2 regions of the Solibacillus sp. FSL W7-1436 genome follow, and region 2 is predicted to be linked to the other one. Evidence: riboswitches for the same ligand, from Rfam matches in the RefSeq annotation. Region 2 holds a riboswitch; the other holds the start of a gene.
What was found. A riboswitch is a leader RNA that binds a small molecule or an ion and turns the genes downstream of it on or off. The one in region 2 is predicted to bind S-adenosylmethionine.

Region 1: it holds a riboswitch for S-adenosylmethionine, as region 2 does, so the genes downstream of both, MKX73_RS02225 (methionine ABC transporter ATP-binding protein) here and MKX73_RS08700 (O-acetylhomoserine aminocarboxypropyltransferase/cysteine synthase family protein) in region 2, are expected to answer to the same signal.

What each region holds. Positions count from the first base shown of each region.
Region 1 covers NZ_JBBOWV010000001.1:430,846-436,348, forward strand. The annotation lists gene MKX73_RS02215 (MetQ/NlpA family ABC transporter substrate-binding protein) at 1-280, opposite strand, end outside; gene MKX73_RS02220 (methionine ABC transporter permease) at 434-1,102, opposite strand; gene MKX73_RS02225 (methionine ABC transporter ATP-binding protein) at 1,095-2,123, opposite strand; SAM riboswitch class I at 2,268-2,370, opposite strand; gene MKX73_RS02230 (thioredoxin family protein) at 2,432-2,734, opposite strand; gene MKX73_RS02235 (toprim domain-containing protein) at 2,742-3,068, opposite strand; gene gcvH (glycine cleavage system protein GcvH) at 3,159-3,539, opposite strand; gene MKX73_RS02245 (arsenate reductase family protein) at 3,620-3,976, opposite strand; gene MKX73_RS02250 (acyl-CoA dehydrogenase family protein) at 4,303-5,503, opposite strand, start outside.
Region 2 covers NZ_JBBOWV010000001.1:1,733,185-1,738,687, forward strand. The annotation lists gene MKX73_RS08690 (hypothetical protein) at 1-1,114, shown strand, start outside; gene nfsA (oxygen-insensitive NADPH nitroreductase) at 1,371-2,105, opposite strand; SAM riboswitch class I at 2,351-2,465, shown strand; gene MKX73_RS08700 (O-acetylhomoserine aminocarboxypropyltransferase/cysteine synthase family protein) at 2,582-3,886, shown strand; gene MKX73_RS08705 (hypothetical protein) at 4,076-4,474, shown strand; gene MKX73_RS08710 (hypothetical protein) at 4,546-4,827, shown strand; gene MKX73_RS08715 (homoserine dehydrogenase) at 5,119-5,503, shown strand, end outside.

The DNA of each region.
Region 1 (5,503 bases), 1.3 Mb from region 2:
AATCGAAATCAGCTTTTTGTGCTTCGAAGTATGGAATGTGCTGGAAGTAGTTTGCATCCAAATCACCGTTATCTAAATCCTGGTTTGGAAGTACGTAATCTGTATAAGTTTTGATTTCCAGCTCAATGCCCTGTTCCTCTAAAATTGGTTTAACTTTTTCAAGGATAACTGCGTGTGGTGTATTTGAAGCACCGACTACTAATTTTTCATCTTCTCCTCCACATGCCGCTAAAGCAAGCACAGAAGCTCCTAAAATAACGCTTGATAATAATTTCTTCATTTGTTTTACCTACCCTTTTTTTAGTTTGTTCAGTTTATCGAAACCTTTTTTATATTCTGATTATTCATCTTATAGACGCGCACTTTTTTAAAGTTTGCGTCCATATTGTTTCGATGCACCAATATTTATAATTACGGCCTTAGAAGCCACTAACTATCGTTTGTCCACTCTTGCTGTAATGAAATCCCCAATATACTGGATGATGAATACGACAACTAAAATTAAAACCGTTGCCATCAATGTCACATCTGTCCTGTTACGCTGGAAACCGTCAAGGAATGCCAGGTTACCTAAGCCGCCCGCACCGATAATGCCGGCCATTGCTGTATATCCTACTAAAGCGACAGCTGTAACCGTAATACCTGAAATTAATGCTGGTAAGCTTTCCGGAATCAGCACTTTCCAAATAATAGTAGAAGTTTTCGCTCCCATTGATCGGGCCGCTTCAATGACACCTTTATCAATTTCTCTCAATGCTATTAATACCATGCGCGCATAAAACGGTGCTGCACCGATTATTAGCGCAGGCAATGCTGCATTTGCGCCACGGATTGTTCCAAGTAAAAACTTTGTGAACGGAATCAATAAAATGATCAGGACGATAAATGGAATCGACCGGAAAATATTTACGAATGATCCTGTTAAAAAGTGGACAATTTTATTTGCCCATAATTGATTGTCGCTCGTTAAAAATAAGACAATCCCAATCAGAAGTCCGAGTATAAATGTGATGACTGTCGCAACAGCCGTCATATAAATTGTTTCATATGTTGCTTCGAGCATTTTACCCCAGTCGACGTTCGGAAATAATTGATTAAACATGCTCAATCACCTCCGTTTGAATTTCCTGTTTCGCTAAAAAGCTTAATGCTTCCGCGACTGCTTTCGGTTCGCCATTGATATGAATAAACAATGTACCGAATGAACCGCCCGTTGTATTCGAGATTTTACCATGGACAATATTTACAACTACGTCAAATTGCTTGATCATTTGCGAGATGACAGGCTGTTCTGTCGTTGCCCCGGCAAATATTAATTTGGCGATTTTGCCTCCTGGATAGTTGGCAAAAATTTGTTCTAGTGATGCTTGTGTTTCCTGCGTTTCACCAGAAGCCTGTGATACGAAGTTTTTCGTAATTGGTGCTTGAGGATGCTGGAACACTTGCAATACATCACCTTGCTCCACAACTTTTCCGGCTTCCATTACCGCTACTCTGTTACAGATTTTGCGGATAACATGCATTTCATGTGTAATGAGTACAATTGTAAGACCGATGTTTTTATTAATATCGAGCAGTAATTCCAAAATGGAATCCGTTGTTTCCGGATCAAGCGCTGAAGTCGCTTCATCACATAAAAGCACTTCCGGGTTGTTTGCCAACGCTCTTGCAATGCCCACACGCTGCTTTTGACCGCCGGACAGCTGTGAAGGATATGCTTTCCCTCTTCCTTTTAAACCAACGAGCTCAATCAGCTCTTCTACTCGCTTTTCACGGTCAGCTTTTGAAACACCTGCAATTTCAAGTGGGAATGCGATATTTTCTTCGACTGTACGGGACCAGAGCAGATTGAAATGCTGGAAAATCATACTTATTTTTTGACGCGCTTCTCGTAATTTTGCCCCGGAAGCTTTTGCAATATCCTGGCCGCCTACAATGACAGACCCTGTTGTTGGCTTTTCCAAACCGTTCAGCAGGCGGATCATTGTACTTTTACCGGCACCACTGTAGCCGATAATACCGTATATTTCTCCTTTGTTAATCGATAAGCTTACATTATCAACTGCCGTAAGTTTACCGTTTTTCGTGTTATACACTTTAGTAATATTTTGTATATCAATCATCGGTTGTACTCCTTCTAAATCGAAATAACCTGCTTGCTATTTCAAAATCATGTTCTTTTTCATCCAAAACCTCCGTTGAATGAAAAAAACCTTTCTACCATGACAAGTAGAAAGGTTTCACATACATTTATACGGTAAACCGTTCTCTCATCTTTCAAAGTTTAAACTTTGTGTGAATTGGCACCTTTGCGTAAACGCTGGTTGCCGGGCTTCATAGGGCACTTCCCTCCACCTCTCTTTATAAGAGTAACGTTATTAAGTTTTATTATTATGAATGTTACTTTATCACGACAAAGTGAATACGTCAATTACTTTTTTAATATTTCATACAAAAACGGTACGGATTTAAACGCATAAATTTTATCCGTTAGTTCCCCGTTGTCTGAAACGATTAAACAAGGTACACTTTCAATTTTCAACTCATATGGCAAATCCCCTAAATAATTGATATTTGCCATACCAAGTGGTAAATCTGGGAGTAATTTCTCAATTACATCCAACATTTTTTCCGACACTTCACATGTGCCGCACATAGGCGTATATAAGAAAAAAGCTGTCTGATCATGCTGTTGTACGTTCTGTTCCCACTGCTGTTTCGTCCATTGTTCCATTATACTGTCATCCTTCTTTTACTAAAAATTTTGCCTGTAGTAAAATATCCCTTAAGATTTTAGTAGGTGTTTTTTCTACTTCCACATATTCATGAGGTATGATTAGCTGTGTCGCTTCGGGATATGCACGGTTCATCAGTTTACGTAACTTTTCACCGTTTTTATCTGCATCAAACATCGTGATAATTTCATCTTGCTCATAGTCTTCCAATAAATCAATCAAATTGACTTCGCTTATTGTGCCATTTGTACATATGATCGTCACGTCCTCAGCTAATATCGGAAGTAATCTCATTTTATCGGCACGACCTTCAACAACGATGCATTTTCCCATCCATACACGCTTCCTTTCATCCGTCACCTTTATATATAGAATAACAAAAAAACACTAAAACCTTTAATTAGAAGGCTTTAGTGTTTCATATTATTGTTCGATTAATGCAGTGTAAGCATCTGCGTCTAATAATTCTTCAACTTCAGCTTCACTAGTTAACTCAACAGTAACCATCCATGCATTGCCGTATGGAGATTCGTTTACGTATTCTGGATTGTCCAATAATTCTTCGTTGATTGCTACAACTTTACCAGAAAGTGGTGCATATAGTTCAGAAACTGTTTTAACAGATTCTACACTACCGAAAGGCTGATCCTTTGAAATTTCATCGCCTACTTCAGGTAATTCTACGAATACGATATCGCCCAGTTCAGATTGTGCGAAATCCGTAATACCGATTGTCGCTTTACCGTCTTCAATTTTAACCCATTCATGCTCTTTTGAATAACGTAACTCTTTTGGTGTGCTCATTCGAAAACCTCCATAATATATGTAGTACAATCAAGTTCATTTTGCCATATTTCGTTCGGAAATACAATGTGAATAACTGTTTATTTCCAAGTTTCTAAGAAGTCAGACTCCTTAAATCCTAAAGTTAATTTTTTTCCATCTGTAACGAGCGGTCGCTTAATTAACATACCATCCGATGCTAATAGCTCCAATTGCTCATCTTCGGACATTGTCGGCAGTTTATCTTTCAGGCCTAATTCACGATATTTCATGCCCGAAGTATTAAAGAATTTCTTCAAAGGCACTCCGCTTGCTTCGTAAATTGCTTTAAGTTCCTCTTTAGATGGTGTCTGCTCAACAATATGAATATTTTCATAGTCCACACCTTGCTCGTCTAGCCATTTTTGCGCTTTTTTACAAGTTGTACATTTCGGATATTGGATGAATTTTACTGTCATGTAAGTACTCCTTTTTGCCCTGGATTTCCCTATATTGTAACGGAAATAGAAGGACAAATCAAAAATGTGTTCGCATGACCGGACATTTAATGGATATGGTTTTTATTAGAAGATGTGTGAAGATATTAGAACATAGTGAACTGATATTAGAAGAATGGCTTCACTTATTTGAAAATTCCGGTGACATATTAGAAGATAGTGTATTTATATTAGAAGTTTCCCGATATATTAGAACTTTTAAGATCTTATTAGAACATTTCCTGTTTTATTAGAAAATTCATAGAAAAACCGGGTGCACGGCCATGCACCCGATTACAATCAAATTATTAAACTACATATTTTTCTGCTTCGATCAGTTTCGCTGCAGCTTCACGTTTTTTCGGAATTAAGTTGTAAGGGTTGTTGCGCGTTAATTTACGTAATGCCGATAAAATCATACGTGCATCGTCACCTTCAACTGAAGCGATTAATGTTTCTTTCGCTTCTTTTTCGATCTCTGCGAATGCTTCCTGACAGAAAATTTGAGTATAAAGAATTTTTTGTGCTGCTTTTTCTTCTCCGTCACGCTCGATTGCTTTCTGTGTACGGATTACTGCAGATTCCATTGCGTATAATTGGTTCGCAATATTCGCGATGTTCACTAACAGCTCTTGCTCTGCATCCAGTTTTGCGCCATAGCGTTGTGCTGCTGCACCTGCTGCAAGTACTGCGATCTTCTTCGCATTTTTCACTAAATATTTCTCTTGCTCTAATGCACCTTGACCAATTTCTTCAGGCATAAGCATTAATAGTTCGTTTTGCAGTTCTTGCGCTACTTGTAAAAGCGGTAACTCACCTTTTAATGCTTTTTTCATAAATGTGCCCGGTACGATCATACGGTTAATTTCGTTTGTACCTTCGAAAATACGGTTAATACGAGAGTCGCGGTAAATGCGTTCCACTTCGTACTCAGCCATAAAGCCGTAACCACCGTGTAACTGAACCGCTTCATCCGCTACGAAATCCAATGTTTCAGAACCGAATACTTTTGCGATCGAGCACTCAATAGCATATTCGGCGATTGCTGCTGCGATTGATTTGCCGTCTTTTTGCTCTTCGTCAGACAACTGGCTTAAACGGTCTTCAAAGTAACCAACTGTACGATAGTTTAAAGATTCAGATGCATAAATGTGAGAAGCCATTGATGCGATTTTTTCTTTCGTTAAGTTGAAATCCGATAATTTTGTTTTGAATTGCTGACGTTGGTTCGTATAGGCAACTGCTAATTCAAATGCACGTTTTGATGCACCTACAGTACCTACCCCTAATTTATAACGTCCGATATTTAAAATGTTGAACGCGATAATATGACCGCGGCCCACTTCACCTAGCAGGTTTTCTACAGGCACTTCCGCATCTTCCAAAATTAATGTACGAGTTGAAGATGATTTAATCCCCATTTTCTTCTCTTCCGGACCTACAGAAACACCCGGGAATGAACGCTCAACGATGAATGCAGTAAACTTATCGCCATCGATTTTTGCGTAA
Region 2 (5,503 bases):
GTTCAACGGGAAAACAACACCTGGTTATTTCACGATGAGTGCTACAGATTCAAGCGATAATCCAAAGTTTGTGAAGGCTGAAATGAGCTATGTTCCATCTGCTTATTTAAATAAAAACCTGGAGCGTCATATTCGTCTTCAAAACCCATCTTTAATTTTCTATGGTGATCCGCAGCTGGAAATTGATGAAGATGGAAAACCATATTACATCCGTTCTTACGGCGAATTTATTTCGGCACGTAACGGCTTTGATGTAAAAGGAATTGTACTTGTTGATGCGGAAACAGGAGCAACAGAAAAAATTGCGATTGCAGATGTACCGGCATTTATCGACGGTGCTGTATCACCGGAAGCGGTAAGTTTGCAAAACAGTTATTACGGTAACTATGTGCACGGCTTCTGGAACAGTCTTGTCGGCAAAAAGGATGTTAAGCTGCCGAGTGATGAAGGTACGGAAGCAAATGTAAGTCCGATCTTTATGGAAGACGGGGAAATGTATTATTTCACTGATTTTACAAGTCCGAAAGAGGGCGTTGACTCGATGCTCGGCTATGCATTGACACATGCACGTACCGGAGAAGCAACGTATTATACCGGAAACCTGGAAGAGTCTTATATGGATTCACAAGGGGCTCTTGAAATTATCGAGAAAAAATTCATCGAAAAAGAATGGGAAGGCGAAATGCCGATCCTTTACAACTTCTACGGTGAAGCAAGCTGGCTGTCAGCTGTACTTGATGCGAACGGATTCCTGCAAAATTACTTTATCGTGTCTGCAGCAAATCCTGAAATTTCAGCATTTGGAACTACACCAAATGAAGCGTTAAGACTTTATAAAACAGCCCTAAGCCGTGGCGGAAGTACGGTAGACGGTACTTCGAATGCCGAAGAAGCGAAGGCGACGGTAAAAGTCGTGCGTGTTTATAAAGAGCGTGTAGGTGATTTCACGATCGTATCATTCCTGGCGAATACAGGTGAAAACTTCATCGTTTCTACAGAAGTTGCACCATTTGCGATTTACTTGCAAGAAGGTGACCAGGCGACGATTACGTATGCAAAAACAGGTGAAGATTTCCAACCTGTAAAATCATTGCAGATTGAAGGGTTGAAATAAATAAAGAAATTTGGGCAGAAGTATAAGTACCGTTGAATAAGAAGAAAATCCTTATTAAGAAACGGCTATTTTATAAAATTGATTGGAATGGAGGGGAGGCGACTCCAGCGGGATTAGCGTGACGCCTGAGACTACAGGCTCAGGCCACGCCCGCGGAAAGCGTCCGACCCGGAATGGAAATCAATTTTTAACGCTCAGCAAAAAAATGCTATTTTTCTCCCTCAGAGAGAAAAATAGCATTTTGGTTTTTATTAGCTTACTTCCAAGTAAAGCCACGTGAAGCGAGGAAGTCTTTCATATGCGGACGGTTTTGTTCAACTAAGTAATCAGCCATTTGTTTCGTCCATGTTGCCGTCTTCTGATTTGAAGAGCGGCTGCTGTAATAGTCTTCCATAATTCCATCATACTCATCCAGAAGCGTTTCGTACTTATCAACGTCATAACCATTTTCATGCAATACTGCAGCTACCGGTAAACGCGGTTTTGTTTCATTGCGTTTTGTCGGTGTGCCGATCGTCATCGCAAATAACGGGAAAACATATTCCGGTAAATTGAACAGCTCGCTGATTTCCTTAGGATTTGTTCGGGCACCACCGATATAGCAAATGCCGTAACCCATTGATTCGGCAGCAATTACGAAGTTTTGGGCAAATAATGCAACATCTGCTACCCCTACAAGCACGTTTTCAGCCGTGTCAGCAGAAATATCAACCCCGTGTTTTTGACCCGCTACTTGCAAACGTTTGAAGTCTACGCAAAACAAGAATGAGGCACCCGCTGTTTTGAACTGAAATTCGTTTTTAGACAGTTCACCAAGCTTCGTTTTCTTTTCTTCATCCGTTACCCAAATAACGCTGTATGCTTGTACAAAATGAGAACTTGCCGCCATTTGCGCTGTTTCGATCAAATCGATGACCGTTTCTTTTGAAATTTCCTCTCCTGTATATTTACGAACAGATGTATGACTGCGTAATAATTCTTTTGTATTCACGTGAACATCTCCCTTTTATGTAATTAAACGTAATGGTATAGCCTTCAAGCTTATTTTAGTCAATATTTTACTTGAAGTCGATTATTAGTGTCTGTTCGAATTCATAGGAAGGGAACTTTTGCATATCGTTAAATACAGATAAGAGCTATCAGAATAGAAATCTGAAAATTTTAATTTTTTTGTGTTGACATATCGGATTAGTATGTTTTATACTGAGACTCAACGATGGAACACAAATCACATAACTCTTATCAAGAGCGGCGGAGGGAATAGGCCCTGAGATGCCCGGCAACCAGTAAGTGATGAACTGACTAAGGTGCTAAATCCTACAAAATGGACAATCATTTTGAAAGATAAGAGGAGGCAAACTTGCTCATGCGCAACCCTCTTCTTAACTGAAGAGGGTTTTTTTCATTTAAAAAATCCTCCTCAAAAACACCGATTTCACCATCGATTAAATTTTTGGGGGTAATAAAATGACAAACTTAAGACCAGAAACACTATTATTACACGGGGGTCAAAAGCCAGACCCGGAAACAGGAGCAATCGCAGTTCCGGTGTACCGTACAACTGCCTATGCATTTAACGACACAGCTCATGCGCAACGTCTATTTGCATTACAGGAAACAGGCAATATTTATTCACGTATTATGAATCCGACAGTCGGGGCTTTTGAAGAACGGGTTGCTTTATTAGAAGGGGGCACAGCTGCAGTAGGGCTTTCATCTGGCGCAGCAGCAGTGGCATTTTCTATTTTAAACGTTGCAGGTGCAGGGGATGAAATTGTTGCGGCAGGTTCTCTTTACGGCGGAACTTACAATTTATTCGCAACTACATTGCCTCGCTACGGCATTACAGTAAAATTTGTGGATGAATCAGATCCTGCAAACTTCCAAGCGGCAATCACGGATAAAACGAAGGCGATCTTCGCTGAAATTATCGGAAATCCAAGCTTGAAAGTACTGGATATCGAAGAGGTAGCAAACATCGCTCATGACAATGGTCTTCCTTTATTAATCGACAGCACATTTGCTTCCCCATATGGAAGTAATCCGATCGAATTCGGCGCGGATGTTGTCATTCATTCTGCAACAAAATGGATTGGCGGCCACGGAACGACGATCGGCGGGATTGTCGTTGATGCCGGGAAGTTCGACTGGACGCAAGGAAGACATCCAGGATTTACAGAACCGGATACTTCTTACCACGGTCTACGCTACGGAATTGACACAGCAGGCGCTGCATTTGCGACAAAGCTTCGTGTTCAACTATTGCGTGATTTTGGTCCAACATTATCTGCTGACGCGGCATTTAATTTCCTGCAAGGACTTGAAACGCTTCATTTGCGTATTGTCCGTCATAATGAAAACACACAAAAAGTTGCCGAGTATTTAAGAAACCACCCATTTGTGGAATACGTAAATTACAACGGCTTTGAAGATTTTGCGACACATGATTTAGCGAAGAAGTATCTGAAAAACGGCTTCGGATCGATCATTACGTTCGGCATTAAAGGTGGGCGTGAAGCAGGTCGCCAAGTAATCGATAACGTGGAATTGTTCTCGCATGTAGCAAACGTCGGGGATGCCCGTTCATTGATTATCCATCCTGCTAGTACAACGCACCAACAGTTATCTGCGGAAGAATTAAAAACTGCAGGCGTATCGGAAGAGCTCATTCGCTTATCGATCGGGTTAGAAGCAGCAGAAGATATTATCGCAGATTTAGAACAGGCATTAGCGAAAGTTGCAGCTGAAGTAGGGGTGGAAACAAACGCATAATACCTTAAAAAAAGGCTTAGCTTTTCCCATTCGAAAAGCTAAGCAATTTTTAGAAAATTAATCCCTACTATTTTTATAAGTTTTATTGACAAATTGAATACCAAGTAATACAATAGGGATAATAAATTACCAACCGGAAAAATTTAAAGTGATGTTGCAGCATCATGGGAAGAAAAGGAGTTGTTCAAAATGGGGAAAGTATACAGTGCACAAAACGTAGCTGCCTATATTATTTATGAACTAAATGACGTAAAGGAATTTGTGAACGCTTGCGCTATCCAGCAAATTTTGGCGGATGTGAATACGATGTGGCAGCATGTTTTTGGACACAGTGCTTTCTCTGAACAAGCTCACGATCTTGCCACAGCGGGATATGTTGTAAAAGAAGTTGCCGAGGAATACAAAATTCATGGTACAGCCCATATTTTACAGCCGGCCAGAGAGTGGTTCTTAAAATATGGTGAATTTCAGTTAGTGGAGCGCCCATACGCGGTCCCTGACTACTCGGCAAAAGAGGAAATCGTCATGACTAAGATTTTAACTGCCTATCGTTTACGGGCATATAATGATATAAACATGGCAGTATAAAATATTTCCGGAACACTAGTGAGCCCCCTTGCTAGTGTTTTTTTATTTTCTGAAATTTTTGGGGGCGATGTATGGCTTTTATTAGAAAAACAGAAGCGTTTATTAGAAGAAGTTGTGGGGATATTAGAAGAAATGGTGATGTTATTAGAATTTGGATGAACTTGGCGTTTAGGGATGCAATTTTTGTAGCAAAAATCGCGTGCGAAAACGGTGTCGGCAGTTTTATTAGAACAATGGTGTGCGATATTAGAAAAAGTGTGGCCGATATTAGAAGATGGAGCGAGGATATTAGCACATCTCAGACCCATATTAGAACATTGAACGCTTATATTAGAAGATCGCACTTTTATTAGAACATTTTAAAATATATTAGATGATTTCCGAATATATTAGAAAATACTAAAGCACTTTCACTACTTGGCTCCAAATACAAGAAATCACTGGAAAAAATGACACCTCAGTCCTTAAATTAGCTCTTAAAAAATAAAATTTGAATGAATATTGACCGTTTACAGTAAACAAATGTCCTTCTAGGAGAGATTTCTCTTGTTTTCATGTATTATATAGGATAGAATTTTCTTTAAGATAAATTTTTTGAATTATTCGTTAATATATGTGTGTTAAGAATTTGGAGGAGAAAGGCAATGGCAACAATCAAGGCAGCGATCTTAGGATTTGGTACAGTGGGTCAGGGAATTTACCATATTTTAAATGAAAAGAGGCAGGAGCTTCGCGAAAAGCTAGGTGTTGAACTGGAGGTCGCGAAGATTTTAGTAACCGATGCAAGCCGTGAGCGTGTACCGGGTACAAAACATTTAATGACGGAATCAATGGATGACGTTCTGGCGGAAAATAATCTGCAAGTTGTTTTTGAAGCGATTGTAAATGAAGAGCCTGCATTTACTTATTTAAAGCGCGCTGTTGAGGCGAAATGCCATGTCATTACAGCGAATAAGGTGATGCTTGCAAAACGCGGCGAGGAGCTCGAAGCATTGGCGAAAGTTAATGGTGTATTCGTAGGCTACGAGG